Regions from separate parts of the Micromonospora yongxingensis genome, predicted to be linked through region 2. Evidence: riboswitches for the same ligand, from Rfam matches in the RefSeq annotation. Region 2 holds a riboswitch; each other region holds the start of a gene.
The links. A riboswitch is a leader RNA that binds a small molecule or an ion and turns the genes downstream of it on or off. The one in region 2 is predicted to bind cyclic di-AMP.
Positions count from the first base shown of each region.

Region 1: another riboswitch for cyclic di-AMP. It lies ahead of ACTWLT_RS28865 (C39 family peptidase); the one in region 2 lies ahead of ACTWLT_RS16725 (coiled-coil domain-containing protein).
Region 3: another riboswitch for cyclic di-AMP. It lies ahead of ACTWLT_RS08575 (C40 family peptidase); the one in region 2 lies ahead of ACTWLT_RS16725 (coiled-coil domain-containing protein).
Region 4: another riboswitch for cyclic di-AMP. It lies ahead of ACTWLT_RS22015 (coiled-coil domain-containing protein); the one in region 2 lies ahead of ACTWLT_RS16725 (coiled-coil domain-containing protein).

Region 1 is NZ_JBQXEO010000034.1:25,370-32,795, reverse strand. Features, by position in the region: gene ACTWLT_RS28875 (alpha/beta fold hydrolase) at 1-445, opposite strand, end outside; gene ACTWLT_RS28870 (hypothetical protein) at 594-1,637, shown strand; gene ACTWLT_RS28865 (C39 family peptidase) at 1,708-2,562, opposite strand; cyclic di-AMP (ydaO/yuaA leader) riboswitch at 2,796-2,936, opposite strand; gene ACTWLT_RS28860 (hypothetical protein) at 3,224-3,991, opposite strand; gene ACTWLT_RS28855 (hypothetical protein) at 4,118-4,528, opposite strand; gene ACTWLT_RS28850 (acyltransferase family protein) at 4,612-5,868, opposite strand; gene ACTWLT_RS28845 (glycosyltransferase family 2 protein) at 6,136-7,311, shown strand.
Region 2 is NZ_JBQXEO010000012.1:101,468-108,893, reverse strand. Features, by position in the region: gene ACTWLT_RS16755 (hypothetical protein) at 1-74, opposite strand, end outside; gene ACTWLT_RS16750 (STAS domain-containing protein) at 438-800, shown strand; gene surE (5'/3'-nucleotidase SurE) at 819-1,646, opposite strand; gene ACTWLT_RS16740 (PfkB family carbohydrate kinase) at 1,643-2,620, opposite strand; gene ACTWLT_RS16735 (SRPBCC family protein) at 2,793-3,260, shown strand; gene ACTWLT_RS16730 (hypothetical protein) at 3,341-3,859, opposite strand; gene ACTWLT_RS16725 (coiled-coil domain-containing protein) at 3,979-4,995, opposite strand; cyclic di-AMP (ydaO/yuaA leader) riboswitch at 5,052-5,183, opposite strand; gene ACTWLT_RS16720 (cation diffusion facilitator family transporter) at 5,325-6,242, opposite strand; gene ACTWLT_RS16715 (HelD family protein) at 6,349-7,426, opposite strand, start outside.
Region 3 is NZ_JBQXEO010000004.1:266,572-273,997, reverse strand. Features, by position in the region: gene ACTWLT_RS08600 (dihydrofolate reductase family protein) at 1-223, shown strand, start outside; tRNA gene ACTWLT_RS08595 (tRNA-Gly) at 300-370, opposite strand; gene ACTWLT_RS08590 (zinc metalloprotease) at 598-1,581, shown strand; gene ACTWLT_RS08585 (pyridoxamine 5'-phosphate oxidase family protein) at 1,667-2,224, opposite strand; gene dcd (dCTP deaminase) at 2,324-2,902, shown strand; gene ACTWLT_RS08575 (C40 family peptidase) at 2,962-3,939, opposite strand; cyclic di-AMP (ydaO/yuaA leader) riboswitch at 4,015-4,150, opposite strand; gene ACTWLT_RS08570 (N-acetylmuramoyl-L-alanine amidase) at 4,385-6,403, shown strand; gene ACTWLT_RS08565 (C40 family peptidase) at 6,460-7,426, opposite strand, start outside.
Region 4 is NZ_JBQXEO010000019.1:67,310-74,735, forward strand. Features, by position in the region: gene ACTWLT_RS22005 (helix-turn-helix transcriptional regulator) at 1-312, opposite strand, end outside; gene ACTWLT_RS22010 (carbonic anhydrase) at 505-1,221, shown strand; gene ACTWLT_RS22015 (coiled-coil domain-containing protein) at 1,277-2,296, opposite strand; cyclic di-AMP (ydaO/yuaA leader) riboswitch at 2,300-2,431, opposite strand; gene ACTWLT_RS22020 (YibE/F family protein) at 2,598-3,974, opposite strand; gene ACTWLT_RS22025 (copper-translocating P-type ATPase) at 4,286-6,382, shown strand; gene ACTWLT_RS22030 (metal-sensitive transcriptional regulator) at 6,389-6,685, opposite strand; gene ACTWLT_RS22035 (heavy-metal-associated domain-containing protein) at 6,840-7,049, shown strand; gene ACTWLT_RS22040 (DUF8832 domain-containing protein) at 7,065-7,426, shown strand, end outside.

The DNA.
Region 1 (7,426 bases), on a different contig from region 2:
CGGAGACCCGCAGGTAGCGGCGGGCCGCCTCGGTGCGGCTGGGGAACCAGGCGACCGGGCGGGCGGCGAGTTCGGCGGCGCGGGTCAGTTCCTCGGGTGACCAGACGGCCTTGATGCCCAGCCCGACCATGGCGGCCACCCGCGTGCCGGCGGCGCGGGCGGCCAGCGCCAGGCCGACCACCCCGCCCAGCGAGTGCCCGAGCACGACGACCCGGTCGTCGGCGGCCAGGCCGTGGGCGATCCGCTCGGCGAACCCGTCGAAGGAGTACGACGGCAGCGGCGCCGACCAACCGTGACCGGCGAGGTCCGGTGCCAGCCACCGCCCCGGCCAGTGCTGCTCCAGCAGCGGCGCCCAGGGCAGCCAGACGTCGCCGGTCGCCCCCATCCCGTGCAGAAGCAACAGGATCGGTCCGCGACCTGCCCGGCCCTCTGGTTCATCCACCACGGCCGCAGTCTCGCACGGTTCGACCGCTGGTACGAGAGCTGTCGCCGGCGACGCGCGCGGGGACACCGTGCCGGGAAGATCCACTGTAGAGTCCGGCGCCTGGACGGGCTCGGCCACCGTCGGGCCCATCGCGAGAGGAGAGCCGACCGTGCGTACGAAGCATCGATCAGCACTGGCGGCGGCCCTGGTGGCCGTCGCGCTCGCCACCGTGCCCGGCACCCCCGCTCTCGGCACCGCACCAGCCAGCCCTGCCCGAGGCGCCGACACGGCGGTGGCCGCCGACCGGGTCCTGCGGGTCTACAACAACAACATCGAGAACCTGGTGGTCAACAACTCCGACGGGACGTGCAGCCGGATCTCCGGGCCGGACCACCTGACCTCGATCCTGGTCGACGACGCCGGCCGCACCGGCACCACCGGTGTGGTGGCGCCCGACATTCTCATCGTGCAACAGGTACGCGGCACCGGCCAGGCCGAGGCGTACGCCGATCAACTGTCGGCCAAGTTCGGCTACCCGGCGGGCACGTACGGTGCGATCGTCGCCTGGAGTGACCCGGAGCCGTGGGGCAGCACGCACAGGTGCAGCTCGCAGGCGCTCGGTGACCTCAAGAAGAAGCAGACCAACGGGATCATCTGGAACACCAGGACGCTCGGCCTCGCCGCCGGTGACATCTCGAAGTACTGGAGCGCGGGCTGGCTCAAGCCCGGCACGGCCTACGACAACGGCGCCGGGTGCACGCTCTACAAGCCGCCGAACAGCGACCCGGACAGCACCGACTACTACAAGTGGAAGCGGACCAGCGCCATCGCGGCCCGGTTCACCATCAGGGCCACCGGCACCAGCGTGTTCGCCGCGACGATGCACCTACCCCAGGAGAACCGGCAGAACGCGTGCGCCGGCGACGGCGACCGGGGCATCGCCAACAGCGGCATCCACCTCGGTGCGGACGCGACCAGCCTGCTGAACGCCTCCACGATCCGCATCGTGGGCATCGACGCGAACCGCACGGGCATCGCGTCGGGCACGCTGAGCGGGTACGGCATGACCGGCTACGGGTCGAAGGCCACCAGCGGCTCCAGCAAGATCGATTATCTCTTCGTGAAGGGCAGCGTGCAGCCGTCCGTAGTCGACCACACGGTCAGCGGGACGAAGTCCAACCACCTCGCGCTGTACGGCTTCGTCAGCTACTGATCGCACCGACGCGGACGCCGCGGGCGCCGGCCCCTCGTGGGGGACGGCGCCCGCGGCGGCTGCGCCCGGGTCAGGCGGAGTAACCCCGAGTGGCGATCCAGTTCGCCAGGTCGATCGTGGTGATCCAGTACGCCGGGTCGGCGGCGTTCGCCGAGTCGGCGATCCGCACGGTCCGGCCGTTGTCCTTGTAACCCACGACGGCGATGTAGTGGCCACCGCCGTAGGAGTGCCAGCCGCCGTTGGTGTCGGTGGCGTCGCCGACGACGTTGGCCACCACGCCGCGACCGGCGCTGATGGCCGCGACCACGTCGGCCTGGAGCTGGTCCATCTGCGCCGGGCTGGGCGTGCCGGCGAACATGCGGGTCCGGTACGGGGAGCCCTTCACCTCGGCGTTGAGCACCCGGGTGGTGTCCAGGGCGGAGTTGGTGCCCATCTCGGTGGTGCCCAGCTCGGCGCCCAGCTCGTCCTGCGTGCGGTCGATGCCGGTGGCGCTGAGGGCGTTGCGGGTGGCCGCCGGGCCACAGTTGTAGTACGTGTTCTGCGCCTGGTAGTCGTAGTCGAGCACCTTGGTCGCGGGCGGCTTCGGCGGCTGCGGCTTACGGGTCAGGTCCGGGTTGCCGCTGGCCTTGGCGGCGGGCGACGCGGCGCTGGTGGCCGGCACGGGAGCGGTGGTGGTCGGCGCGGAACTGGCCGAGGGGGACGCGTCGCGCGCGTCGCCACGGGAGGCAGCGGTGTCGCTGCGCATCTCGGCGACCGTGGTCGCGGTGTGCTGGGTGGCCGGGGCGTCGTCGGTGCCGGCGAGCAGGGCGCCACCGGTGGTGGCGATCGCGAGGGCCGCGGCGGAGGCGGCGACGATCTGGTACGGGCGCTCGCTGGTGAGGCGGCGGAGCTGACGCTGCAGGGTGTGCTTCACGGGGTCCTCCACGGATCAGGGGGAGAGCGGCACACCGGGGCCGGACCGGTATCCGGGCAGGCGCCAACGCGCGGACCGTGGTCCGCGGATGATGAACCGCTCAGGGGATGGCCCGGCGTGGCCGGGCGGAAGAGGCGGTGACCCGGGGGGTCAGCTCACCGTCACAAGACGGATGGGCGGGGGCACCGCGGCGCCGTGGAGGCGGGGGAACAACCGAGGGGTGGAGAGTTGCTGCACGAGGATGGAACTCCTTCCGACACCGCCTACCGGGTTAGCTGACGGATTCGGGCGGGAAGATCGCCCTACCGCGGCCGTGGCTCGCGGATTCACCCCGGACTTGCTGGTGGGTCCCCGGTTCGTTGATCACGATTAAGCGGGTCGGCGCGGCGTCGCCTCTTGCGAACGGTTACCGCACCGGACGGGACGACACTACTGGTCGTGTTCCCACCCTGCCAAGCCAGGTTCACCTGCGTAAACCTGAAATGGCGCAGCAATTTCTGCGCGTATTGCCACTGACGCGACTCGATGGGACAACCGGTTACGGAGGCGCCTGCGGGCGGGAACCGGACAGGCCGGTGACAACGGCGCCGGATTCGCGGGAACAATCGCGCCGATCGCGCCGTGCGCCCGGTTCCGAGCGGGTGTGACCGGGCTCACGTCCCTAATCGACGACTCAGCCGACCCGGGCCGGACGCCACCGCGTCACGGCCGCCGGACGCAGCGCCGCGGTCATCGTGCGACGTGCCGGTAGCGTGTTCGGGCGCAGCCGGGCCGCCGCCGCGTACGCCTCCTCGGCGAGCGCCCGGGCCGAGGCCGCGGCCAGTTCCGCGTCCCGCCACGCCGACCGTTCCCGCCCGGCCGCGGCCCGGTAGTCGGCCAGCCGCGCGTCCCGGACCGCCCGGCTCAGCAGCGCCTCCTGCTCGACGGGGTGCCGGCGGGGATCCCAGCCGTTGCGGTGCGCGAAGACGTCACCGAGCTGCCGCATGGACAGGTCACCGCGCCAGTGCGCCTCCATCGCCGCACGATGCAGATAGCGCTCCCGGGCGGCGTACTCGGCGGGGGTGCGCGGCGTACGCGGGGTGGGCAGCGCGCCGGCCCCGTCGAACCGGCGGGCGGCGGTGTCCGCCTCGTCGTACCTGGCCCAGGCCTGCTCCACCTCTTCCTGAGCGGTCAGCCAGTCGGTGCGCCGCCGGCGGGCGGTCTGCGCAGCCCCGGCAGCGGCGACGGCGACCTCCTCGGCGTACCGGCGCAGGTCGGCGGCCTCGGCCTCGGCCACCTCCCGGGCGCTTGGCGCCGGCGCCGGGTCCACCGCCGGCTGGTCCCGCTCCGGGCGGGCGACGAGCACGGCGAGCACGGTGAGAGCGAGCAGGAACAGGGCTGACCAGATGGCGGCGGCCTGCGGCACCTCGGTCAGGAAATGGTGGAAGACGACGGTCTCCATGGTCGGCACCTCGCGGAGAGAGTGATGCGATGAGGATCCGCACGGGCCACCGGCGGCGGGCCACGGGTCGGCGGGGTGCGGAGCGGATGAGTCGACAGGTGCGGCGGCGGGACGCGTCCCGGTGGCTCAGCGTGCGGGTGGGGCCCGGGGCGCCCGGCTGGCCGGGCCGGCAGAGCGGGGCAGCCGGCCGGCGCCGGCCGCGCGCACCGGCGCCGCGTCGACGGCGGCGGCCTGTTCGGCGAGGGGCGTTGCCTGCCCGTCGGTCGACCACGTCGGGCCGGCCTGCTCGACGGCTCCCTCGGCGCCGAACGGCGTCGTGTGTGCGGCACCGTCGGCCGGGGCGGGTCGGGACATCGGCGCGAGCAGCCCGGGGGTGAACGCCGTCGGCCCGGAGGCCGGCGCCGTCGACCCGGAGGCGGTGGCGGGGGCCGTGCCCGCGCCGAGCGCGAGGGCGGCGACGACGGCGAGGCTGGTCAGCACACGTGTCGCCCAGCGCGCCACCCACCACAGCGGACAGGTGAGCGCGACCGGAAGCACGTACCCACGCTACCGTCGTGGCCGCCCGGGTGCATGGGTGCCGGGCGTGTCGGCGCACGCCGCGCCGACCAGGATGGACGGTGTCAGCGCGACTCGGCGTAGGTCGGTCGCTCGCCGGGTCGGTCCACTTCGACGTCGTGCGATCCGGTGGCCTCGGCCTCTGCACCACGAGCCTGCGCGGTGCCGCCGGGTTCGGTGCGGCCGGCTTGGGCGCCGCCGGTCCGCTGTCGCGGAACGACCGCCGGGCGGGCCGGGCGGCGCGGCGCGAGCCGCCGCATCATCGGGGTCTCCACGAAGCGATGCAGCAGCCCGGCGAGGACCAGGTTCACCAGCAGGAAGCCGAGCACCGCCGCCGGGCCGCGCCAGCCGCCGAAGCCGGTCCCCCAGTCCCCGGTCCACCGCAGCACGCTCGTCATCACCAGCACGTGCACCAGGTAGAAGGCGAACGAGACCTCGCCGAGCCACACCAGCGGCCGCGACCGCCACGGCGAGCGCAGCCCCCGCACGTCGGCGTCCGCGGCGGCGGTGATCACCAGCAGGTACGCCACCGCGAGCAGGGTGGTCCACAGCTCGGCGCGGATCCACTGGGCGGCGGCCAGCCAGGTGACCGCGAAGATCAGGCTGGCCGCGGTCAACCCGGGGCCCCGCCAGAGCCCGCGGCGCATCAGCTCGGCCGCCACCGCGCCCAACCAGAACTCCAGCGACCGCACCGGCGGGAAGACCTGGGTGAACCACCAGCGGCTGGCCTCCGGCACCAGATGCTGCGCCGGCCAGAGCGCGAAGATCAGCAGCGGCAACGCGACGACCAGCGTCCAGAGCAACGCCGGCCGGGACCGGCGCAGCAACGGCAGGGCCAACGGCAGGCAGAGGTAGAAGAAGAACTCGCAGGACAGCGACCAGCTCACCGTGTTGATGCTGTAGAACCAGCCCGGCCGGGGGTCCCAGGCCTGCAGCAGCAGCAGGTTCTCCAGCGCGGCGGCCGGCAGCACCGGATCGGCGAACCACCAGGCGACCAGCAGCGCCGCGGCCCACAGCACCAGATGGTTCGGATAGATCTTGGCGACCCGGCGCCGCCAGAAGCTCCGCCGGGAGTCGCCCGGGCGGGCCGACCAGACCAGCACGAAGCCGCTGAGGATGAAGAAGAACTGCACCCCGGACAGCCCGAGGGTGAACAGCGTGTCGACCACGGCCTTGTAGTCCGGCTCGGTGATGATCCGCATGGTCCCGGCGTGGAAGCCGAAGACCAGCAACGCGGCGATCCACCGCAGCCCGGTCAGCGAGGGCAGCCGGGTGGTGGTGGGCGCGGGCCGGGCCGCCGACTCGGCGACGGTGCTCGTCATGCCGAGGTCCCGGCGCTCCGCAGGATCACCAGCACGTGCGTCTCCTCCTCGGCGCGGCGTCGGACGGCGCGACGGCGACGCCCACGGCGGCCCGGGCAGGGCCGCACCCGGGGCACCCTACCGGGTCACTCCAGGGTGAACCGGACGTGTCCCACGGGTGCCGGAGGGCCGGCGTTAACCTTCCGCTCCGCGCAAGTTCAGGGATTCCACCTTCGTAGGCCACGTCAGGTTCCGAGCCCGGCCATCCGGGTCGTCGAAGGTGGCGGCGTGGTCAATGAGCCGACGCACGCACCGCTGCTGAGCATCGTCGTGCCCGTGTACGGCGTCGAGGCGTACCTCTACCAGTGCCTGGAGTCGATCCGGGCCGACGTACCGGCGGGCGAGGCGGGGGCGGTCGAACTGATCGCCGTCGACGACGCCTCCCCGGACGGCTGCGGCGCGATGCTGCGGTCGTACGCCGCCGGCCGCGACGGGGTCCACGTCGTCCACCTGAGCAGCAACGTGGGCCTGGGCCTGGCCCGCAACGCCGGTCTCGACGTGGCCACCGGCCGGTACGTCTGGTTCGTCGACAGCGACGACTGGCTGCCGCCGGGCACCATCGCAGCGGTGCTGGACCGGCTGCGCCAGCACCAGCCCGACGTGCTGATGCTGGACCACCTGCGGGTGCACGAGGACGGCCGGCGTGAGGTCGACGCGAGCAGCCACCTGCTGCGCGGGATGCCCGGCGTGGCCCGTCTGGCCGACCAGCCGCAGCTGCTGCGTGTGCAGCACACCGCGTGGAACAAGGTGGTCCGCCGGGCCTTCCTCGACGAGCTGGAGCTGCGGTTCTTCCCCGGCTGGTACGAGGACATCCCGTTCAGCCACCCGCTGCTCATCGGCGCGGAGAAGATCTCCGTCCTCGACCAGGTCTGCTACCTGTACCGGCAGGGCCGGCAGGGTGCGATCACCTCCACCCGCAGCGGCCGGCACTTCGACGCCTTCGCGCAGTACGAACGGCTGATGGACTGGGCCCGGCGGCGGCATGCGGACGAGCAGTTGCAGGCCGAACTGTTCGAGTTGATGATCAGCCACCTCCTGGTGGTGGTCGGCAACGACGACCGGCTGCACCCGCACCTGCGGCGGGCCTTCTTTCATCGGGTGGCCGAGCACTACCGCCGCTACCTGCCCACCGGTGGCTACCCGGTGCCACCGGGCGTGGCCGGGCTCAAGCACCGTCTGGTCGGCCGCGGTGACTACCTGTCGTACTCGGCGCTGCGTCAGGCGCACCGGGTCGCGGGCCGGCTGCGCCGGGGCGGCGCCACGGGGGACGCCGACAACGGTGCCGGTCCGGACCTCGGAGACGAGGACCCGGGCCGACCAGCCGGTTCCGCGGCCGCAGCGGGCGAGCGCGCCGTCGAGAACACGGATCGGGTCGACGCGCTGGCCGGGCGCCGCCTGCCGTGACCCCCTCCACCGCACACCAGGCCGGGAGCCGGGTCGGCTCCCGGCGCCCTGGTTTTCCAGGTCCTCCGCCCGCCGGGCGGACGACGACAGCACCACCGCACCTCGGTGCGGGCGT
Region 2 (7,426 bases):
CCACCGAAACCGCAGGCCAGTACGAGGGCGAGCAGGACGCCGACACCGGCCAGCCCAGCCAGTCTCTTGATCATCGATGATCCTCTCCGTCGCGGTGGGTGTCGGGATCGATGCTAGGGGGCGCCGGCAACAGCGGGATGGCATCCGCGGCGGTGGACGGGTGCGACACGCCGGTGCCACGCGGGCGCGACGCGGTCGGCCGACCGGTTGTCGGGTGTGTCCGGTCGGGACCGCTACCCTGGTCCGGCGGCGCGTCGGCTCCGACCGATCGTCGAGTGATCAAATAACGGAAATTGCGGAGGTGGGTGACGTCATGTGCCCGAATCCGCGAATTGCTCATCCCGAGGGGTGGCGACCGAGGCCGTCGGAGGAATACTCTCGGTCGCGGCCCGCGTACTGATGAGGCGCCCGGGGGACGGGCGGGTGGAGGTGCTCGCGTGAGCCTGTCGATCGTGAAGTCGGTTCTGTCCGGTGGTGTCGTGGAGATCGCCCCGCGCGGTGAGATCGACGTCGATACCGCGTACGAGGTGCGCGAAGCGATCGCCGAGGTGCTGGCCAAGGGCCGGCCTCTCCGCATCGAGCTGAACATGAGGCTGGTCACCTTCATCGACTCCGTCGGCATCAGCGCCATGGTCGCCGGCTTCCAGACCGCCGAGGTCAGTGGCGTCAAGCTGGTGGTCACCCAGCCCAGCCGGTTCGTCCACCGGCAGCTCTGGGTCACCGGGCTGCTCGGCCTCTTCGGCGCCCCGGAGCCCTACTTCGCCGGCGCCGCCACCCCCGAGGTGCTCCCCGGCGCCTGAGCGCCGTGGACGATCCCGTCAGGGCTGCTCCTCCAGGCCGGTCAGGTCGACGTCGGTCACCTCGGTAACGGCCCGGATGGCCGTCACCGACGCGTACCCGGCAGCCAGCAGCGCCACGTCCGTGCCGGGCTGCGCGGCCTGTCCCGGCTCCTCCAGCGACGTGCGGACGAAACCGTGCCCGGCCTCGGCCACCGTCATCTGCACCTGACCGAAGCTGGCCAACGTGCCGTGGCGCACCCCGCGCAGCCGCCCGTGCGGCAGATCCGGCGCGTTGACGTTGAGCACGCTCTCCAGGGGTGCGGCGGTCAGCCGGGGGAGCAGGTCCAACGCGACCCGCGCGGCGGTGCTCCAGTGCCGGTCGGCGTCGCGTACCCGGGCGGCGGCGTCCACCGCGGCACCACCGCTGGCGGCCGTCGCCTCGCGGGCGGTGAGCACGTCGAGTGAGACCGCCATCGCCCGGCAGCCGTTCGTGGCGGCGGTGAACGCCGCGCCCACCGTGCCGGAGTGCAGCACCGCACGGCCGGCGTTGGCGCCCCGGTTGATGCCGGAGAGCACCACCGACGGCGGCGCGCCGAACGCGCCGTGCAGCGCGATCAGCGTGATGAAGCCGGGGGAGCCTCCGACCCCGTACGCGGGCACACCCGCCAGATCCGGCAGCGGATGGTCGTGCACCACCACCCGGCCGTCCTGCTCCATGGCGCTCATGGCGGCGCTCGTGCCGCTCGCCTCCTCCAGCGGCGCGGCGACCACCACGTCCAGGCCCCGCTGCGCCGCCGCCCAGGCCAACGCCTGGATGCCCGGTGCGGCGATCCCGTCGTCGTTGGTGACCAGCACCCGCAGCGTCATCGTTCGACCGCCCGGTCGGCCAGCTCGTCGGGCGTGGTCCGCTCCTGCTGACGGCTGTCCGCAGGCGCCAGCCGCACCCGCTCCACAAGGCCGGTGATCGAGTCCAACCGCCCGGTGCCCAGGCCGTGCCGGGTCACGTTCAGCGCCCCGGCGGCGGCGCCGGTCCGGATGGCGGTCCGGATGTCCCCACCGCCGGCCACCACCGCGGCCACCCCGGCGGTCATCGAGTCGCCCGCGCCGCGCGGGTCGGCGGCCTCCAACCGGGGCATCTCCACCTCGAACAGTTCCCCGTCGATGAGCGCCAGCGCCGGCTGGTCCGCCCGGCTCACCACCACCGTCTCGGCGCCGGAGGCGTGCAGGTCGTACATCACCCGGCTCAGCTCCGCGGTGTCGTCGCTGCGGGCGCGGCCGTCGCGGATCAGCTCCTCGTGGCTCACCTTCAGGAAGAACACCCCGCTGTCCAGCACCGCGCCGAGGTGGTCGCCGGAGAGGTCCACCACCACCCGGCCGCCGTTCGCGCCGAGGTCGGCGGCGAAGCGCCGGTACAGGTCGGCCGGGACGAGCCACGGCTCGTTGGGTCCACTGAGAACGCTCACCGACGCCCGCAGGCCCTCGCCGAGAGCCAGGTTGTACAGCTCGTCGAGCTCGTGCCGGCTCAGGGGCTGCCCGGGCACGTCGACGATCTCCTGCCGGGACCCGTCCCGACGGTCGTGCACGTACCCGCCGCTGCCCGAGTCGCGGACCACCACCTTGAGCTCCACGCCCTCGCTGACCAGCAGCGGCTCCAGCACCTGGCCGATCTCGCCGCCGAGCGCGGCGCAGAGCACCACGTCGACCCCGAGCGACAGCACCATGCGGGCCTGCCAGACGCCCTGCCCACCCGGGTGCAGGTGCAGCTCGGGCTGGTCGCTCGGCTGGTCGACGGTCACCGTCAGCTGCGGCGTGGGCGCGAAGACCATCACGTGCCCGCTCACCGGTCGTAGCCTTTCATGCATCCACCCTTCCGTCACAGCCGGTGATTTCCCATTAGCCGACCGTAGTGCGAACGGTGTGCGAAGGGCGGGACAACAGTGCGTGTCCGTCCGGGCGTTGCCAGCCCGACCGGCGTACGGGACGATCGGGCGACCATCGACGGCGGGAGACGGTGTGCTCAGGAGCGATACCTTCAGCTACACCGTTCAGGCCCGCTGCTCGACCGCCGACGCGGCGGCGCTGCTCAGTGACCTGACCCGGCAGGGCGAGCTGCATCCACTGATCATCCGGGTCCGCCGGCTGCCTCCCCGGCCCGGCGCCCAGGCCAGCTACGCGATCAGCGACCGGCTGGCGGCGGGGCCGGTGCGCTTCCGGACCACGTACCAGGCGGACGTGCTGATCAGCGAGGAAGACGAGATCGTCATGGTGGCCCGCCAGTGGCCGGCCACCACCGTGCGCAACCACACCCGGCTGCGCGCCGAGCCGGACGGCCTGGTCCGCATCGATGTCGAGATCACCCTGACCGCGCCCGCCCCGCTGTTCCGGTACGCGTTCCGCCAGGCCCGCGCGGCCCACCTGGCCCTGGCCACCCGACTCGGCGCGGTCCTGGACCGCCCCGACGTCCCCCCACCACCCACCTGACCAACTCCGCGCGTCCGCGCCGCGCCCCTGCCAGGGTCCCTCCACCCTGGATGTAGTGGCCTGCTGCGGCTCCGAGGTCACTACATCCTGGTTGCGGCGCGATCATGGCTGGCCGCGCCGGCGACGGTGGGCCGGCCGGCCGCTCGTCGCCCCCACGGTTTGTACGTCGAGAGCACCGTCGCGATGACCATCAGGCTGGTGGACACCGCCGGTGCGATCACCAGGTCGGCGCGGTCCTGAGCGGGCAGGGCGACGCCCAAGGCACCGGCGTGGCGCAGGTTCGGGGTGAGCAGGAACAGCACCAGTCCGACCATCACCGTGGTGATGACGAGCTTGGTCAGCACCCAGCGGTAGCGCAGCAGGCCCCACGGGGTGAGCAGCGCGCTGGCCACGCCGACCAGCCAGACCAGCACGCTCAGCGGCGCGAACAGCACGGTGCCGATCAGCGCGGCGACCGGGTAGACGACGGCCGGGTCGGCGCCACGCAGCGCCGCGACGCCGAGGGTGAGCAGCACCAGGTCGGCGCCGAGCCAGCCGAGCGAGGTGACCAGGTGCAGGGTGAGCAGCGCCTTGCGGGCGGGTGGCGGGAGTCGACGCATACGAGCGATGCTGCCGCCTGGTCCGGCCGTGGTCGTCCGACCGTCGGCGACATCCGGGGTACGCCCGCTGACGTACCCCGCCCGGTGCCTCCGTGTCAGGGGGCACCGGGCGGGTCGGGTCAGTACACCGACAGGTGCACGTGGTTGGTGTGGTCGCTGGACGGGTCGCCACCCGCTCCGCTGTACGACTTCCACCCGCTGCTGGGCAGCCAGATCTGCCGGTACCAGATCACGTACAGCACGGCGAGCCGGTCGGCGTTGCGGATGAAGTACGCGGCCAGGTTGTTGCCGTACGTCTTGTCGCCGCCGGTGGCGTCCCCGCCGAAGCCGCTCTTCTGTGCCGCGAAGTCGCAGGCACGGCCCTTGGGGTGTTCGCCGGAGCCGCCGGAGCGGTGGCAGGAGACGTACCGGGTGAAGCCGGCGGCCTTGGCCTGGTTGAGCGCGTGCAGGGTGCGCGGGGTGATGCAGCCGGTGGCCGGGGTGGGGTCGTTGACGCTGCACGACTCCGATGGCCAGGAGCCGTCGGAGTTGCGCGGCGCGGCCTGGGCGTTGGCGGCCGAGGTGCCCCGGTTGGAGCCGCCGCTGTCGGCGGTTGTCCGGGGCTTGGTGGTCGCCACCGTCAGGGCCCGTTCGGCCTGCTCCTTGCGCTTGGCCATCACGGTGACCTGCTTGCGCTGTTCGCGGATCTCGCCGTCGAGCGCGATCCGGGTGCGGTTGGCCTGGTCCTTGGTGGCGAGCAGGTCGCGCAGCACCCGGTCCTCGTTGGCGGCGACCGCGTCGAGCGCGGCGGCCCGGTCCATGAAGCCTTCCGGGGTGTTGCTGTTGAGCAGCGCCGACATCGTGCCGAGCCGGCCGGTGCGGTAGGCCACTCCGGCGATCTCGCCGACCTTGCCGCTGCGTTGGGTCAGCTCGGTCTCGGTGGCCTTGAGTTGGGTGGTGAGCTGCTGCTGGCGCTGTACGGAGGTGTCCAGGGCCCGCTTCGCGTCCAGGTAGCCCTTGCTGGCCGCCTCGAGTTGCGCCCGGAGTGCCGGGGTGCCGCCTTCCTCGTCGCCGTCGGGGGCCGCGGCCGCCTGCAGGTTGGTCGGGGGAGCGGCCGAGGCGGCGCCGGCCGGCAGTGCGACGCCGAGAGCGAGCATCGCGACGATCAGGGCCGCCAGTCGGGCGGCGGGTGGTCGTGCTGGTGCCACTACGCATGTCCTTCCGTCAGCCGCCGACCGGGTTAGCTGACGGGTTCGGGACGGAAGATCCCTACCGCTGACGCGGATGCACCCCAGGAACATGGTTCCCCGGTTCGCCCGCTCGGGCGATTAGGCGGCGACCGCCACCGGCGCCGTTAGGGCGCCGCCGGGTGGAGGCCGGGACCGAGCCTACCGGTGCCTCTGGGACCTGTGCAGCCGATGTGACGGACGGTGCGTGCGTCGTCACCAACAATTCGGACGAAGACGAAAAAACCTGGTGAAAGGTATTACCACTTGACCGAACCGCAGGCCCCGGGAGCGGCGCCGGGCTCGGTCTGCAACGTCGCGTGCTCGATCCGGAAGTCCTCGTGCAGGGCGGTACGCGCCGCGGTGAGCACCGCGCCGACGTCCGCGCCGGGGGCCATGGTCAGGTGTGCGGAGGCCACCTCCATGCCGGAGGTGAGCGTCCAGACGTGCAGGTCGTGCACCTCGACCACGCCGGGCACGGCGGCCAGCCGGTCGTGCACGGCGGTCACCTGGAGGTGTTCGGGTGCGGCCTGCACCAGAATGCGGACCGCGGCCCGCCCCAGCCGCCAGGTGCGCGGCAGGATGAACACGCCGATGGCGACCGCGACCAGAGGGTCCGCCCACCACCAGTCGGTGACCTGGATGAGCAGCGCCGCGCCGATCACGCCGAGCGAGCCGAGCAGGTCCCCGAGCACCTCCAGGTAGGCGCCCTGCAGGTTGATGCTCTCCCGGGCGCCCGCGCGGAGCAGGGTGAACGCCGCCAGGTTGGCGAGCAGGCCGAGCGTGGCGACCACGAGCATCGGGCCGGCCAGCACCTCGTGCGGGTCGCCGAACCGGCCGATGGCCTCGATCACGACGTAGACCGCCACGCCGGAGAGCAGGACGGCGTTGGCGAGCGCGGCGAGCACCTCGAGCCGGTAGAGCCCGAACGTGCGCTGCGGGTCGCCGGTGGCCCGCCGGGTGGCGGTGATGGCGGCGAGCGCCATGGCGATGCCGAGCACGTCGGTGAACATGTGCCCGGCGTCGGAGAGCAGGGCCAGCGAGCCGGTGTGGAAGGCGGCCACCGCTTCGACCACCATCAGGGTGGCGAGGAGCCCGAACGCCGTCCAGAGTCGGCCCCGGTGCTGGTGCGCGGCATTGGCGACCGACCCGTGGTGGTGGTCATGACCTGCGCCCACGAAACCACCCTCCGCCGTCCGCCGGGACCTGGTCAAATGTATGCTCACATCGCTATGTATGCAAGTGTAGTGCCGGCGACCGCCCGGCGCGGCTCACCGCCGCAGGTCAGCCGGTCGGGTCGATGGTGGTGAGCCGCTGGGTGGCCCGGGAGAGCGCCACGTAGAGCGTCCGTACACCGGCACCCGGATCCGCCCGGATCTCGCTCGGGGCGACCAGCACCACCCCGTCGTACTCCATGCCCTTCGCCTCCAGGCTGGTCACCACCTGCAGCCGCGGCGCGCCGAGCGCGCCGAGCCAGCCGGCGACCTCGTCGCGGCGGGGGACCGGCGTGATCACCCCGACCGTGCCCTCGACCTCGGCCAGCAGGCCGGTGGCCGCCTCCACCACCGACGTCTCCAGCGCGGTCGGGGGCACCACCAGCTCGACCGGGTCGACCCCGGTCGAGCGGACGGCGCTCGGCAGCGTCAGATCCGGGTAGAGCCGGCGGATCTCCGCCGCGGCCACCGCGAAGATCTCCGCCGAGTTGCGGTAGTTGGTGGTCAGGGTGAAATCGTGCCGCTTGCGCCGGCCCAGCGCCTGGTCCCGAGCCTGGTCCAGCTCCCGCGGGTCGCCGGTCCACGCGGTCTGCGCCGGATCGCCCACCACCGTCCAGGACGCCAACCGGCCGCGCCGGCCGACCATGCGCCACTGCATCGGCGAGACGTCCTGCGCCTCGTCCACCACCACGTGCGCGTAGTCCCGGTAGTCCGCCGGACGCTCCCGGGCCGACTCCCGGGCGGCCCGCTGCCGCTCGGCGAAGGTGCTCAACTCGCGGACCCCGCCCGCCAGCTGGAACGGGTCGCGCCGTGCCCGGGCCGGCTGGACCGGCTTGCCGAGCAGCGCGTCCAGCTCGTCCAGCAGCGCCACGTCGGCGATGGTCAGCCCGTCGGTGTCCAGGCTCTGGTACGCCGCGCTGAGCAGCCGGACCTCCGCGCTGGAGAGGATCCCGCCGGCGTACCGGCGCAGCCGATCCGGCTGGGCCAGCCAGTCGAGCACGTGCCGGGGGTGCAGCCGCGGCCACCACGCCTTCAGGAACTCCCGGAACTCCGGCCGCTCGGCGATCTCCGCCTCGAACGCCGGCTGCTCCGGCAGCCGACCGACGCTCAGCCGCCGGGCCTGGGCCCAGAGCGCGGCGAAGACGCCG
Region 3 (7,426 bases), on a different contig from region 2:
GGCCGCCGGCGACCGGGACGTACGCCTTGGTGGTGGAGTCGCCACCATCCGCGAGTTCATCGAGGCCGACCTGGTCGACACGATGCACATCGCCGTCGCGCCCGTCGACCTCGGTCGCGGTGAGCGGCTGTGGGAGAGCCACACCGATCTTCTCGACCGCTTCCACCTCGACTCCGTGCCAAGCCCCAGCGGAGTCACCCACCTCCTGTTCTGGAGACGGTGACGGCCGTCGCTGCTGACCGCAGCAACGTCGAAGGCCCTGGCTAGGACTTGCGTCCTGACCAGGGCCTCGACCTCGGAGCGGGTGACGGGAATCGAACCCGCACTGTCAGCTTGGGAAGCTGATGTTCTGCCATTGAACTACACCCGCAGGCGGCACCACTGTACCTGAGTCACCCAGCCGGTGCACCAAGGTACCCCTGCGCGCCAGACCCACCCCGCCGCGCCGCCGTCGGCATACCGCAGCTTGCAGAAAGAAGTTTCCGGACGGCAACATATGGCCGTTCTCAAATGCGTCGATGAGTTGTAACGTCTGCCACACGTTCTCAGCCCGGCGTGACACACCCCCTGCCACGCCGCCAGAAAGAAGGTGGGCCAATGGGGCTCCGTCCCAACCTGCTGACCCGGCGTGCCGCCGGTGTCGCGTCGACGACCCTCGCGCTGCTGCTCAGCACCGCTGCGGTGGGCGTCGTTCCGGCTGCTTCGGCCTTCTCCGCGGCGCCCGGTGGCGCCTGTGTGGAGCCGGCCGACAGCCACGCCAACGCCCGGGTGAAGCCCGGCGCCGCGGCCAAGCACGAGCCGAACGAGCTGACCGCGAAGCAGGTCCGCGAGCGGGACGCCGACCTGGCCGCGGCGCTGCGTGAGCGCGCGAACTTCCGGACCGGGGCCGGTGCCTCGGTGCTGGCCACCGTCACCATCCCGGTCGTGGTGCACGTGATCCAGCGGGACAGCACCCGGGCCGGCGGCAACATCCCCGACTCGCTGATCACCGCCCAGATCAACGTGCTGAACCAGGCCTACGCCGGCGCCACCGGCGGCGCGGTCACCGCATTCGACTTCCGGCTCGACAAGATCAACCGGGTGACGAACCCGTCCTGGTACCCGATCGTCGAGGGCTCGACGGCGGAGCGGTCGATGAAGTCCTCGCTGCGAGTCGGCGGCAAGAACACGCTCAACATCTACCTGGGCGAGCTGAGTGACGACCTGCTGGGCTGGGCGACCTTCCCGCAGCGGAAGCTGAGCAGCATGGACGGGGTGGTCGTGCTGAGCGAGTCGCTGCCGGGTGGCACGGCGACCAACTACAACCAGGGCGACACCGGCACCCACGAGGTGGGCCACTGGCTGAACCTCTACCACACCTTCCAGGGTGGCTGCGGTGGCTCGGGTGACAGCGTCAGCGACACCCCGGCCGAGGCGTCGCCGGCGTACGAGTGCCCGACCGGGCGGAACACCTGCTCGGCGACCGGGCTGGACCCGATCACCAACTTCATGGACTACACCTACGACTCGTGCATGTACCAGTTCACTCCCGGTCAGGCGAGCCGCATGCTGACCGCGTGGAACGCGTACCGCGCGGCGTAGCTCTCCCGCGTACCACCGGTGCCGGCTCCGTCACGACGGAGCCGGCACCGGTGTCTTCCCCCAGGACCGGGTCTGTGGGCCGCGGTCAGGCGGCCGAACGCTGGACGTCACGGCTGCGACGGGCCGGGCGGGTCTGCGGTACGGCGGCCGGCTTGGCCGCCACGGCCGGGGGGTGCGGGTCGAGCCAGACCTGAACGGCAGGCCCGCCCGGCGCGTCACCGGGCAAAACTGCGGCGTGCTGCTCGCGGCGGGTCAGCATCGCCACGTCGACGGTGAACTCGAACAGCTGCCAGTCGACCTGCGGAGCCGCCCGGGAACTCTGCGCCAGCCGAGCCACCCGGGCCGGATCGGTCACCGGCCAGGCGCGCCCCGCCACGTACGCCTCGTCGTCGCTCTCCTCCGGTGGGAAGGAGTGCAGCGCGTAACGGCCGTCCCGTTCGAGGTCACGGCGCTTCGGCGAGTCGATGACGAAGCAGAACAGCCCCTCGTCGGTGATGACCGGGGAGACGGGATGAACCCGGGGCCCGCCGTCGGCGCGGACCGTTGCCAGGTAGCCGAAGCCTGGCCCGTACTGCTGGAGGAGAACGCGGATCCCGTCGGCGAGGCGGGGCTCGTCGGCGGCGAATTCGGACCAGGAAGCCATGCCGACATTCTATCGAACAAATGTACGACTAGCGACCTCGACGCGCTGGTCACCGGCACCGGATCCGGGCGTTCTCGGCAACGCCGCTATGGTGGTCGAATGCTGCTCTCCGACCGCGACCTGGTCTCCGAGATCAAGGCCGGCACGCTGGGCCTGGAGCCGTTCGAGCCCACCCTGGTCCAACCGTCCAGCATCGACGTACGACTCGACCGGCTGTTCCGGGTCTTCAACAACCATCTCTACACGCACATCGACCCGGCGATGCAGCAGGACGACCTGACCTCGGTGGTCGAGGTGCCCGACGGTGAGCCCTTCGTGCTGCACCCGGGGGAGTTCGTGCTCGCCTCCACGCTCGAGGTGATCTCGCTCGGCGACCAGCTCGCCGGCCGGCTGGAGGGCAAGTCGAGCCTGGGCCGACTCGGCCTGCTCACCCACTCCACCGCCGGGTTCATCGACCCGGGATTCTCCGGTCACGTGACGCTGGAGCTGTCCAACGTGGCGAATCTGCCGATCACCCTCTGGCCGGGCATGAAGATCGGGCAGCTCTGCATCTTCCGGCTCTCCTCGCCGGCCGAGCACCCGTACGGCTCGGTGGTCTACGGCTCCCGGTACCAGGGCCAGCGGGGGCCCACTCCGAGCCGCGCCTGGCAGCACTGGCGCACCTGGCCGACGCGCTGACCCGGTAACGACGAGGGCCCGCCGCGACGAATCGCGACGGGCCCTCCGGTCATCCGGGATCAGCCCGGGCGGCCGTAGCTGTGGATCGGGCCGTCGTCGACCTTCTTCATCTTGATGGGTTGGCCGGCCTGCGAGGCGTGCACGACCCAGCCGTTGCCCACGTACATGCCGACGTGGTGGATGTCGCTGTAGTAGAAGACCAGGTCACCGGCGCGCAGGTCGGCCCTGCTGACGTCCTTGGTCACCCGGCTCTGCTGGGCGGCGTTGTGCGGCAGCGAAACCCCGGCCTTGGCCCAGGCGGCCAGCATCAGGCCGGAGCAGTCGTACGAGTTCGGGCCCTCGGCGCCCCACACGTAGGGCTTGCCGATCTGCGCGCAGGCGAACTTGACGGCCACGCCGGCACCGCCGCCCGGGTAGCTGGCCGGGCAGGGCGCCGGACGCAGCGGGCCGCCACCACCGTTGCCGTACACCTTGAGGCGCAGCTTCTGCAGCCGGTCGATCTCCTCGTTGATCTGCTTCTTCTTGGCCGCCAGCTGGGCTTCGGTCCGGGTCAGCTGGGTCACCATCTCGTCCAGCGGCGCCTTCTGCCGGGCCAGCTCGTCGCGCAGGTCGGCGACCTGCGCGACGTCCTCCTGCTGGTTGTGCGCGAACCGGTCGAGCATCTCGAGCTGCCCGACCACCTCGCTCGGCGACCGGCTGCCCAACACGGCGTTGACGGTGGAGACGGCCTCACCCTTGTAGGCGCGGACGGCGAGCGCGCTGACCTTGTCCATCGCCGCGTCGACCTGGCGTTCCAGCGGGGCGATCCGGGCGGCGAGCGCGTCGGCCTGCCTGCGCTTGGCGGCCAGGTCGGTGCGGGTGGCGTTGTGCCGTTCGATGATCGGTTCGAGTTTGTTCCAGTCGGCGTCGATCTGGCGCTCGATCTCGGCGACGGACGGGTCCGCGTGGGCCGCGGTCGCGCTGCCGGTCAGGACGACGGCGACGCCGACCAGTGCGGCGAGGGCGGTGGTGAAGCGGGACCAGCGTGGGCGCGGCACGATCGACGTCAGGCCGGCTGACGCCGACCGTTCGGACGACGGCCGCGGGGCATGGTGAGCCACCGGGTTCCGTACTCCTTCTTCCTGACCGCCTACCGGGTTAGCTGACGGGTTCGGGCGGGAAGTTGGCGCCCTACCGCAGTGGTTGCGGATTCACCCCGGAAAACCTGGGTCCCCGGTTCGCTCGGAAGCGACTCGGCGGTGTCGGTCCGTTACCGCCCGGGCTGGGTGGACCTGCTGTCGGGCCGACGAATGACCAGAGTAGAGACGGCTGTTACCGATCCGCAACCCGCGCGGCCGTGACACTCCGTACCGATCCGACGGGATCACCCACCGTGGCCGGAGATTTGTTTCCTATCGCGCCGATATTCGGAAAGATATTGACGCGGACTCCCGGACGGCGCGAAGGTGACCTCACGTGTACTCGCTATATCTAGGGGGTTCGATGCACCATCCAACCCTGTCGACCGGCCGGCGCGCGCTGCTCGCCGCCACCGTGGTCGCCGCCCTGACCGCCGTACCACTACCCGGGCCGGCCACCGCCGCGCCCACCGCCGACCGCCAGCAGCAGTACGCCGCCGCAGCCGCCGAGTACGGCGTTCCGGAAAGCATCCTGCTCGGCGTCTCGTATCTGGAGTCCCGGTGGGACACCCATCCCGGCACCCCCAGCACCAGTGGCGGCTACGGGCCGCTGCACCTGACCGACGCCGCCCACGTCACCACGCTGCCCGCCGGTGGCCACGTCGACGAGGGCGAGGACCCGCGCGGCGACGAGTCCCGGCCGCTGACCGTCACCGCGCCCACGGTGACGGGATCGCGGCAGGCCCCGCCCGCGGCGGCGGCGCTGCAGACCCTCCAGGCAGCGGCGAGCCTCGTCGGAGTCGGCACGGAGACGCTCCGCTCCGATCCGGCCGCCAACATCCGCGGCGGGGCCGCGCTGCTCTCCTCGTACCAGAGGGATCTCGGCGGCCCGGTCGGCGCGGTGAGTGACCCCGGGGCCTGGTACGGCGCGGTGGCCCGGTACTCCGGCGCCGACACCGAGGACGCCGCGGCGGCCTTCGCCGACGAGGTGTACGACCAGATCCGCGTCGGCGCGAGCCGGCGGACCGACGACGGCCACCAGGTCACCCTGACCGCCCAGGCGGTCAACCCGGACGCCAGCGCGCTGCACCGGCTCGGGCTGCGGCGGACGGAACGGCCCGACGGGCTGGAGTGCCCGGTCCGCCTCGCCTGCGAGTGGATTCCCGCCCCGTACGAGAAGTACGGGCCGGGTGCCGGCGACTACGGCAACCACGACCTGGGCAACCGCCCGGCACAGCAGAAGATCGAGTACATCGTCATCCACGACACCGAGGGCTACTTCGCGCCCAGCGTCGACCTGGTCAAGCAGGCGGACTACCTGGGCTGGCACTACACGCTGCGCTCGGTCGACGGCTACGTGGCCCAGCACGTCAAGACCAAGGACGTCGGCTGGCAGGCCGGCAACTGGTACGTCAACGCCAAGTCCGTCGGCATCGAGCACGAGGGCTTCGCCGGCCAGGGCACCTGGTACACCGAGGCGATGTACCGCACCTCGGCCAAGCTGGTGCGGCACCTGGCGACGAAGCTCAACATCCCGCTGGACCGCCAGCACATCATCGGCCACGACAACGTGCCCGGCACCATCGCGGGGAACGTCCGCGGCATGCACTGGGACCCGGGCCCCTACTGGGACTGGTCGCACTACTTCGACCTGATGAAGGCGCCGTTCCGGACCATCGGCACGGCCCGCACCGGCCTGGTCACCATCGACCCGGACTTCGCCACCAACCGGCCCGCCTTCCACGGCTGCAACCAGCAGCCGCCGGGCGTACCGACTCCGGTGCCGCCGGCCGCGCCGTGCCCGTCGCGCGGTTCGTCGGCGGTGATCCTGCACAGCGCGCCGAATCACGACGCACCACTGGTCAACGACATCGCCCTGCGCCCGGACGGCTCACCGGACACGATGTACGTCTCCGACCACGGCGCACGCGCCTCGGCCGGCCAGACGTACGCCGTGGCGGAGGTCCGCGGCGACTGGACGGCGATCTGGTACCTCGGCCAGAAGGCCTGGTTCCACAACCCCACCTCGGCGCGGACCGCGAAGTGGGCCACGGGCTTCGTGGTGACGCCCAAGCCGGGCAAAGCCACCATCCCGGTCTACGGGCGGGCCTACCCGGAGCAGGCCGCCTATCCGGCCGGCGTGCCCTACCAGGCCATCTCGCCGTTGCAGTACACGTTCGCTGCCGGGCAGCGGTACGCGGTGGGCGGGATCCTGCCGAGCGAGTACTACCGCGCGACCACCTTTGACGGGTCGTCGCCTGGCGACTGGACGGTCGTCCGCGGTGACCTGCGCTACGTGCAGGTCCAGTTCGGTCACCGGATCATGTACGTCAACCTGGACGACGTGCTGCTGCTGCCGTCGCCGCTGGGCGCACCCGGCTGAACGGAAACGACGGCCCCCGGTCGGTGACCGGGGGCCGTCGTCGTGCGTGCGGTGGGTCAGGGTCTGCGGAACCCGGCGACCGGCATGTTGTTGATGCTGGCCACCTGCACCGGTTTACCGGCGCGTGGCGCGTGCACCATCTGGTCGTTGCCCAGATACAGGCCGACATGGTGCAGGTCGCTGAAGAAGAAGACCAGGTCACCGGGACGGGCGTCGGCCCGCGAGATGGCCTTGCCCTCGTGCCACTGGTCACCGGTGTGGTGGGTCAGGTTGATCCCGGCGGCCTTGTAGGCGTACTGGGTCAGGCCCGAGCAGTCGAACGAGTTCGGGCCGGTGGCGCCCCAGACGTACGGCTTGCCGATCTTTCCGCAGGCCGTCCGGATCGCGGTGCGGGCCTTGTCGCTGACCACACCGTTGATGGTCGGGCAGCCCGCGGTCTTGACCGTGGTCTTCGGCAGGGACGCCTCAAGCCGCTTGATCTCGCCGTCGATCTGCTTCTTCTTGGCCGCCAGCTCGTTCTGCTGCTTCGTCTGGGTGACGATCAGCGCGTCGAGCTTCTGCTTCTGACCGTCGTACTTGGCCCGCACGGCCAGCACGCCCTCGACCTCCTTGCGCTCCTGCGCGGCCAGGCGGTCGAGCACGGTGAGCTGCTCGGTGAGCGTGTCCGGCTTGGCGCTGACCAGCAGCGCGCCGATGTCCTGCGACGGCCCGGACATGTAGTAGCGGGAGGCGAGGTCACCGACCCGGTTCAGCGCCAACTCGCTCTGCAGTGCCAGCGGCTCGATCTTCTTCTGCAGGTCCGTCGACTTCTTCCGGTTGTCCTTCAGCTGCGCCCGCACCTTGTTGTACTGCTCGATGGTGGGCTCCAACTGCTCCCACTGCTTGTCGATCTGCGCCTCGATCTCGTCGACCGTGGGCTCGGCGTACGCCGGCGCGGCGAGGACTCCGGCGCCGACGGCCGCGGCGGCGACCAGAACGAGTAGACGGTGGGCGACACGACGCAGACCGCCCGGCCGAGTGGAC
Region 4 (7,426 bases), on a different contig from region 2:
GGTGGGTGTGTCGGCGAAGAGCGCGAGGAGATCGCCGACCTGACGGTCGGCTTCGGCGGGGTGCCGGAACCGGCCGGCAGGGTTGAGGGTGTATTCGTTGCGCCGCCCGACCCGGGTGCGGTGCAGGTAGCCCCCCGCCTCCAGGTCCGCGACGATCGCCTGTGCCGCCCGCTCGGTCACGCCGACCTCGGCGGCCACGTCACGCAGCCGTGCGGTGGGGTTGCGGGCGATGGCCAGCAGGACGTGCCCGTGGTTGGTGAGGAACGTCCAGTTCCGGCCGCCGCCGGTGTCACCTGCCGTCGTGCCCGCCATCGTCTGACCGCCTCTCCGGTTGTCCGCCCCGCCGCCGGGCGTCGCCGGAGCGGGGCCAACGTATGAAATCTATATCACGCATATCTTGACGCGTCTTGCGCTGCGTGTGACGGTGGAGCCGAGCCGCCGCCCACCGCCGGCCCGGCTGAAATGCCTGTTGAGCAGGTCAAACGCGTGAGACGAGGTGCGGGGATGGATCGTACCGGTACACCCGGCGGACAGCCGGGGCCGCAGCGGACCACCGGCCGGGCGCCGGCGATCAGCGAGCCGGCCCGGGCGTACGCCGAGCTGACCGCCGGTAACCGGCGCTTCGTCAGCGGTGCCCCGCGCCACCCCAACCAGGACGCCGGGCACCGCGCTGCGGTCGCCGACGGACAGCACCCGTTCGCGGTGATCGTAGGCTGCTCCGACTCCCGGTTGGCCGCCGAGATCATCTTCGACCGGGGTCTGGGCGACCTCTTCGTGGTCCGCACGGCCGGGCACACGGCCGGCCCCGAGGTCCTGGGCAGCGTGGAGTACGCCGTGACCGTGCTCGGCACCCCGCTGGTGGTGGTGCTCGGCCACGACTCGTGCGGTGCGGTCCAGGCGGCCCGGGAAGCGGTCACCACCGGCACGTCGCCCCAGGGGCACCTGGGTGCCGTGGTCGACGCCGTGCTGCCCAGTCTTCGCCGCGCCGCCGCCGACGGGATCGACGACATCGACGGCATCGTCGACGTCCACATCGCACAGACCGTCGAGACGCTGCTGGCCCAGTCGCCCGTGCTGGCGGACGAGGTGGTGCGGGGCCGGTGCGCGGTCGTGGGGATGTCGTACCGGCTCGCCGCCGGAGCGGTGCGCCCGGTGACCGCGGTGCCGGCCGGCACCACGCCGCTCGACGTGCCGACCGCACCCGGTCCGGCCGCCGCCTGACGCGACGAGGGCCGCCCCGCGACGCGGGACGGCCCTTCGACGTTCTGCACGCGGGTCAGAGCATCGACATGTGTACGTGGTCGGTGTGGTTCGACGGCCCGCTGTACGACTTCCAGCCGGTCGCCGGGAACCAGATCTGCCGGTTCCAGATCACGTAGTAGATGCCGAGTCGGTCGGCGTTGCGGATGAGGAACGCGGCCACGTTGTTGCCGTACGTCCGGGTGTCCTCGTTGTGCCAGGGGCTGAAGCCGCTCTTCTGCAACGACCAGTCGCAGGCGCGACCCTTCGGGTGCTCCCACGGCCCGCCGGAGCGGTAGCAGCCGACGAACCGGTTGAAGCCGGCCCGCTTGACCTCCTTGTACGCGTGCAGCGTGCGCGGCGTGACGCAGCCGGAGGTGGTGGGGTCGTTCTCGCTGCACGACTCGGACTTCCAGTCACCGTCGGCGGTCCGGCCCGGGCCGAGCCGGGCGACCGGCGAGGTCGCCGACACCAGCCCGCCGGTGAAACCCTTCCCACCGACCAGGGCGAGCGCCTTGTCGGCGTCGCGCTTCTCCTTCGCCATGAGGGCCGTCTGCTTCTGCTGCTCGCGGACCTCCGCGTCGAGGGCCAGCTTGGCCTGCTCGGCGCGCGACTTCACCGCGTTGACCTCGGAGAGCTTCTTCTCGTTGACCATGTTCATCTCGTCGAGCACCGCCGCGCGCTGGACGAACGAGTCCGGGGCGTCGCTCTCCAGCAACATCGCGATGGCGCCGATCCGGCCGGTCCGGTACGACTGGGAGGCGATCTGCCCGACCTGGGGGGCCAGCGCCTCCAGCTCGGCATTGGCCTTGTCGACCTCCAGCGCCAGCTCCAGCTGCCGCTTCTTGGACTTGTCCAGTTTGGACTTGGCGGCTGAGTAGTCGCGGTTGGCCTTCTCGATGACGTCGTTGAGCAGCTTGGGCTCGCCGTCCTCCTCGTGCCCGGACGGGGTGGGCGTCGTCGGGGCGGCGTGGGCCGGGAGGGGGCCGGCGAGCACGGTCAGTGCGGCGATCACGGCCACCACGGGCGTCAACCAGCGGCGTAGGGGTGCCGTCACAGTATTCCCTTCCGTCGACCGCCGACCGGGTTAGCTGACGGGTTCGGGGCGGAAGTGGCCCCTACCGCTGACGCGGATTCACCCCACATACCTGGGTCCCCGGCTCGCCGGCTGGCGATTGGGCGGTGGCACCGCAGGCGCTGCGTCGCGCCTTCGGCGGTGACCGGCAGCGAGGTTACCCGAGAGGCGACCGGCTGAGCTACGTCCTGATGCCGACTAAAAGCGTCATTTCGCCATGGCGTTGAGTGACCAGTGACGCGGTTCTCAGGGCGGATGCCCCACCTCGTCACGCTGAGGAGTGTCACCATGCCGTATCCGTGCTCCTGTCGGGCTCGGGCCACCGGTCGGTGGCGGTGGATGGGGGTGTGGCCCCCGCCGGATCCGGTCCGGTCGGGTCCTGTCGACCCGTGCGGGGGGAGCTGAGTGCCGCCAGTGCCTCCGCGCGATCGGGCCTGGGTCGTCCGGCGGGCGGGTCGGCGACCGGGGTGTTACCGGCCGCGCCGGCCGCGGTCACCACGGCGGCCAGGCCGGTGGTCAGCGGTACGGCGGCGATCAGGCCGAGCGTGGCGACCGCGCTGCGGACGATCTCCTGTGCGAGGAACTCGCTGGTGAGGATCTGTTCGATCGGCCGCGTGTCGGCGGTCAGCAGGAGCAGCAGCGGCAGCGAGGCGCCCGCGTACGCCAGCACGATGGTGTTGACGGTGGAGGCGATGTGCGCCCGGCCCACCCGGGTGGCCGCCCGGTAGAGCTGCAACCGGGTCAGCCCCGGGTTGGCGTTCGCCAGCTCGGTGACGGTGGCCGCCTGGGTGACCGTCACGTCGTCGAGCACCCCGAGCGAGCCGATGATGATCCCGGCGAGCAGCAGGCCGTGCAGATCGACGTTGGCCTGGAACATCGACAGGGTGGTGGCGTCCTCGCTGCCGAAGCCGGTGAGGTGGGTGGCGGCGGTGGCGATGGTGGCGAGCACGCCGGTCAGCACCAGGCTGCCCAGGGTGCCGAGCACCGCGACCGAGGTCTGCGCGGTGACCCCGTGCGTCAGGTAGAGCACCACGAACATGATCAGGGCGGCACCGACCACCGCCACCAGCAGGGGTGATCGGCCGGCGCCGATCCCCGGCAGCACGAAGGTGAGCAGGATGGCGAAGCTGGCGGCCAGCCCGCCCAGCGCGGCCAGGCCCCGCCACCTGCCGAACGCGACGATCGCGGCGGCGAACACCACCGCCAGCCAGATCAGTGACGTGCCGCGCTGGTGCTCGGCGATGTTCCAACTGCTGGCGGTCGGATCGGTGGGATCGGTCAGCTCGACCAGGACGATCTCGTCGCCGACCTCGACGCGCGGTGCGCCCGGTCCGTCCGGCACCGGGGTCTGGACCTGCTGGCCGGCGGCCGGCCCGTCGGCCACCCGGATATCGACCGTGCCGCACGGCCCGTCCCCGACATCCGGGGTGCCCTCCGGGCCCGGTGCCGCCGGCGGGCACGGCTCGGTCACCACGCGGGTGACGGTGCCGTGGTAGCGCGGCACGTCGGTGCCGGCGGAGGTCTGCGGTGACCCGTCGCGTGGCCAGAGCACCACCGCGGCGAGCACGGTGGCGACGAAGAGCGGTACCACCGTCGCGATGAGGATCCGTCGCACCCGGGGCGGGGCGGACGGAGCCGAACGGCTGTGGTCGGAACCCAATGTGTGACTCCCAACGATCCGGTGCGGGGTACGTGCCGGCGGGCCGGTCGGTTCACCGTCGCCGCGGGAACGCGGCGACGGACACGACGGATCGCTGGAGCGCGACGGCCTGATCACCGACGGTGAGTGCCGGGCTCGGCCGGTTGGCGGCGACGCCATGTCTCGGCGACACCGATGCCCGACTGCGCGGCGAGGTCCGGAGGGCCATCGTGGGAGATGCTAACCAGCCCGACCCGTGGACGCAGGTCGTGGCGGAGTGTCGCGCGGTCGAACCGCCCGCGCGGCGGTGACCGGACCGGCATGTTGGAGTCATGTCCGCTCCGTCACCGCCCGACCCCGACCGCCACGGCGGCCACCGGCAGCACACCGACTCCGCCGGCCCGAAGGCGGACGCGGAGCACGACGGGCACGCCGGGCACGACAAGCACGCCGGGCACGACCCGGCGATGTTCCGCCGTCGGTTCTGGGTCTGCCTGGTGCTCACCGTGCCGGTGGTGCTGACGAGCCACCTGGTGCTGGACCGGATCGGCCTCCGGCTGGACGCTCCGGGGCGCTCCTGGGTCGGGCCGGTACTCGGATCGGTGGTGTTCTGGTGGGGCGGTTGGCCGTTCCTGGTCGGTGCTGTCCGCGAGGTGCGGGACCGCGCGCCGGGGATGATGCTGCTGGTCGCGATGGCGATATCCGTCGCCTACGCCGCGTCGCTGGCCACCAGCCTGGGTGCCTTCGACCTGGACTTCTGGTGGGAGCTGGCCGCGCTGGTCACCATCATGCTGCTCGGGCACTGGCAGGAGATGAAGGCCATCGGGCAGGCCCGCGGTGCGCTTGCGGCGCTCGCCGCGCTGCTGCCGGACGAGGCGGAGCGGGTGACGGCGGAGGGGCGGGTCGAGGCCGTACCGGTGACCGGACTGAGGGTCGGCGATGTGGTGCTGGTCCGGCCGGGGGGCCGGGTGCCGGCCGACGGTCGGATCGTCGACGGCAGCGCCGAGCTGGACGAGTCGATGATCACTGGGGAGTCGCGTCCGGTCGCCCGATCGGCCGGGGACCGGGTGGTGGCCGGCACCGTGGTCACCGACTCGGCGGTCCGGGTCCGCGTCGAGGCGCTCGGTGAGCAGACCGCGCTCGCCGGCATCCAGCGGATGGTCGCGCAGGCGCAGCGCTCCGGCGGGCGGGCGCAGTTGCTGGCCGACCGGTTCGCCGCCGCGCTGTTCTACCTGGCCACGGGCACCGCGGTGCTGACCGTGCTGGTCTGGACCGCGCTGGGCGAGCCGGACGAGGCCGTGGTCCGTGCGGTGACCGTCCTGGTGATCGCCTGCCCGCACGCGCTGGGCCTGGCCATCCCGCTGGTCGTGGCGCTCTCCACCGCGCTGGCCGCGCGGTCCGGGATCCTGGTCAAGGACCGGCTGGCGCTGGAGCGGATGCGGACCGTGGCCGCCGTGCTCTTCGACAAGACCGGCACCCTGACCCGGGGCGAGCACGTGGTCACCGACGTGGCGACGGTGCCCGGCGTCGAGCGGGACGAGGTGCTGCGGATCGCGGCCGGCGTGGAGTCCGACAGCGAGCATCCCCTGGCACGGGCGATCGTGACGGCGGCCGGGGACGCCGGCCCGGCCCGGGCCGCCGGGTTCCGGTCGATGCCGGGCCGGGGTGTGCGGGCCACCGTCGACGGTAGGGAGTACGCGGTGGGCGGGCCGGCGCTGCTACGGGAGTTGGACCTGCCGCTGCCGGCCGGGTTGGACGCGGCGACCGGGCCGTGGTCGGCGCGGGGTGCCGCCGTGCTGCACCTGGTGCGGCTGCCGGATGCGGTGCTCGCCGCGTTCGCGCTGACCGACGAGGTGCGTCCGGAGGCTCGCCAGGCGATCGTCGAGCTGCGCGCCGAGGGCGTCCGGACCATCGCCATGATCACCGGGGACGCCCGCTCGGTGGCGGAGTCGGTCGCCGCCGACCTCGGCTTCCGTGCGGGCGTCGACGAGGTCTTCGCCGAGGTGCTGCCGGCGGAGAAGGACGACCGGGTAACCGAACTGCAGCGGCGCGGGCTGTCGGTGGCGATGGTCGGCGACGGGGTGAACGACGCGCCGGCGTTGGCCCGCGCCGACGTGGGTGTCGCGATCGGGGCGGGCACCGATGTGGCGATCGAGTCCGCCGGGGTGGTGCTGGCGTCGTCGGATCCGCGCGGGGTCGCCGCCGTGGTCCGGCTGTCGCGGGCGTCGTACGGCAAGATGCGGCAGAACCTGGCCTGGGCGGCGGGCTACAACGTGGTGGCCCTGCCGCTGGCCGCCGGGGTGTTCGCCTGGGCCGGGGTGGCGTTGAGCCCGGCGCTGGCGGCCGTGCTGATGTCCGCGTCGACCATCGTGGTGGCGCTCAACGCCCAGTTGCTGCGCCGGGTGCGCCTCGACCCGGGGCGCGACTGAGAGCCCTCAGCCGCGCTTCATCAGCCGGCCGACCGCCGCCATCATCTCAGTGGCCATCTCGTCGGCCCGGCCCTCGGCCGCTCCCTCGTGCATGCAGTGCCGGGCGTGCCCGTCGAGCAGGCCCAACGCCACCTTGTCGAGTGCGGCCTGGATCGCGGAGATCTGGGTGAGCACGTCGATGCAGTAGCGGTCGTCGTCGACCATCTTCTCGATGCCCCGGACCTGCCCCTCGACACGGCGGAGCCGCGTGAGCAGCTGGTCCTTGCTGGCGGTGTACCCGCGGATCGGGGTGGGTGCGGTCATGAGAACCAGGATAGCGTACCCCTGGGGGGTATGGTACGGTCGTCTCTGCCGGGATACCCCCACCGGGTACCGGTAAGTGACATGGGCAGAGGTTCGTCTCCGAGTTACCCCCCGGGGGTATAGGCTCGGAGGTGGCAGAGGGGAGATCAGTCCGATGGTCAACACGACGTACCAGGTGCGGGGCATGACCTGTGGGCACTGCGTCAGCGCGGTCAGCGCCGAGGTGGGCGCCATCGCCGGGGTCAGCGACGTCCAGGTCGACCTGGCCAGCGGCCGGGTCACCGTCACCAGCGACCAGCCACTGGACGTGGACAGCGTCCGGGCCGCCGTCGACGAGGCCGGCTACGACCTCGTCGACGCCTGATCGCGGGAGGCCGGCATGAACACGGTGACCAGACTCAGCGGGTTCGCCCTCGGCCTCGCGGCGGTCTTCGGCGCGGCGTACGGGATCGGCCAGGTGGCCGGTCCCGCCGCCCCGGTCGCCGAGAGCCGGCACGACGGCGGAGCCGCCCACGAGCCGGGCGCGAGCGACCCCGGGGAGCACGACGAGTCGGTCGACCGGATCCCCGGTGGCCTGCTCGTCTCCGACCGGGGCTACACCCTCGAACCGCTCACCGCGCCGGCCGGCGAGTTCGCCTTCCGGATCGGCGGGCCGGACGGCCGCCCGGTGACCCGCTACGACGTGGCGCACGACAAGCGGATGCACCTCATCGTCGCCCGGCGGGACCTCTCCGGTTTCCG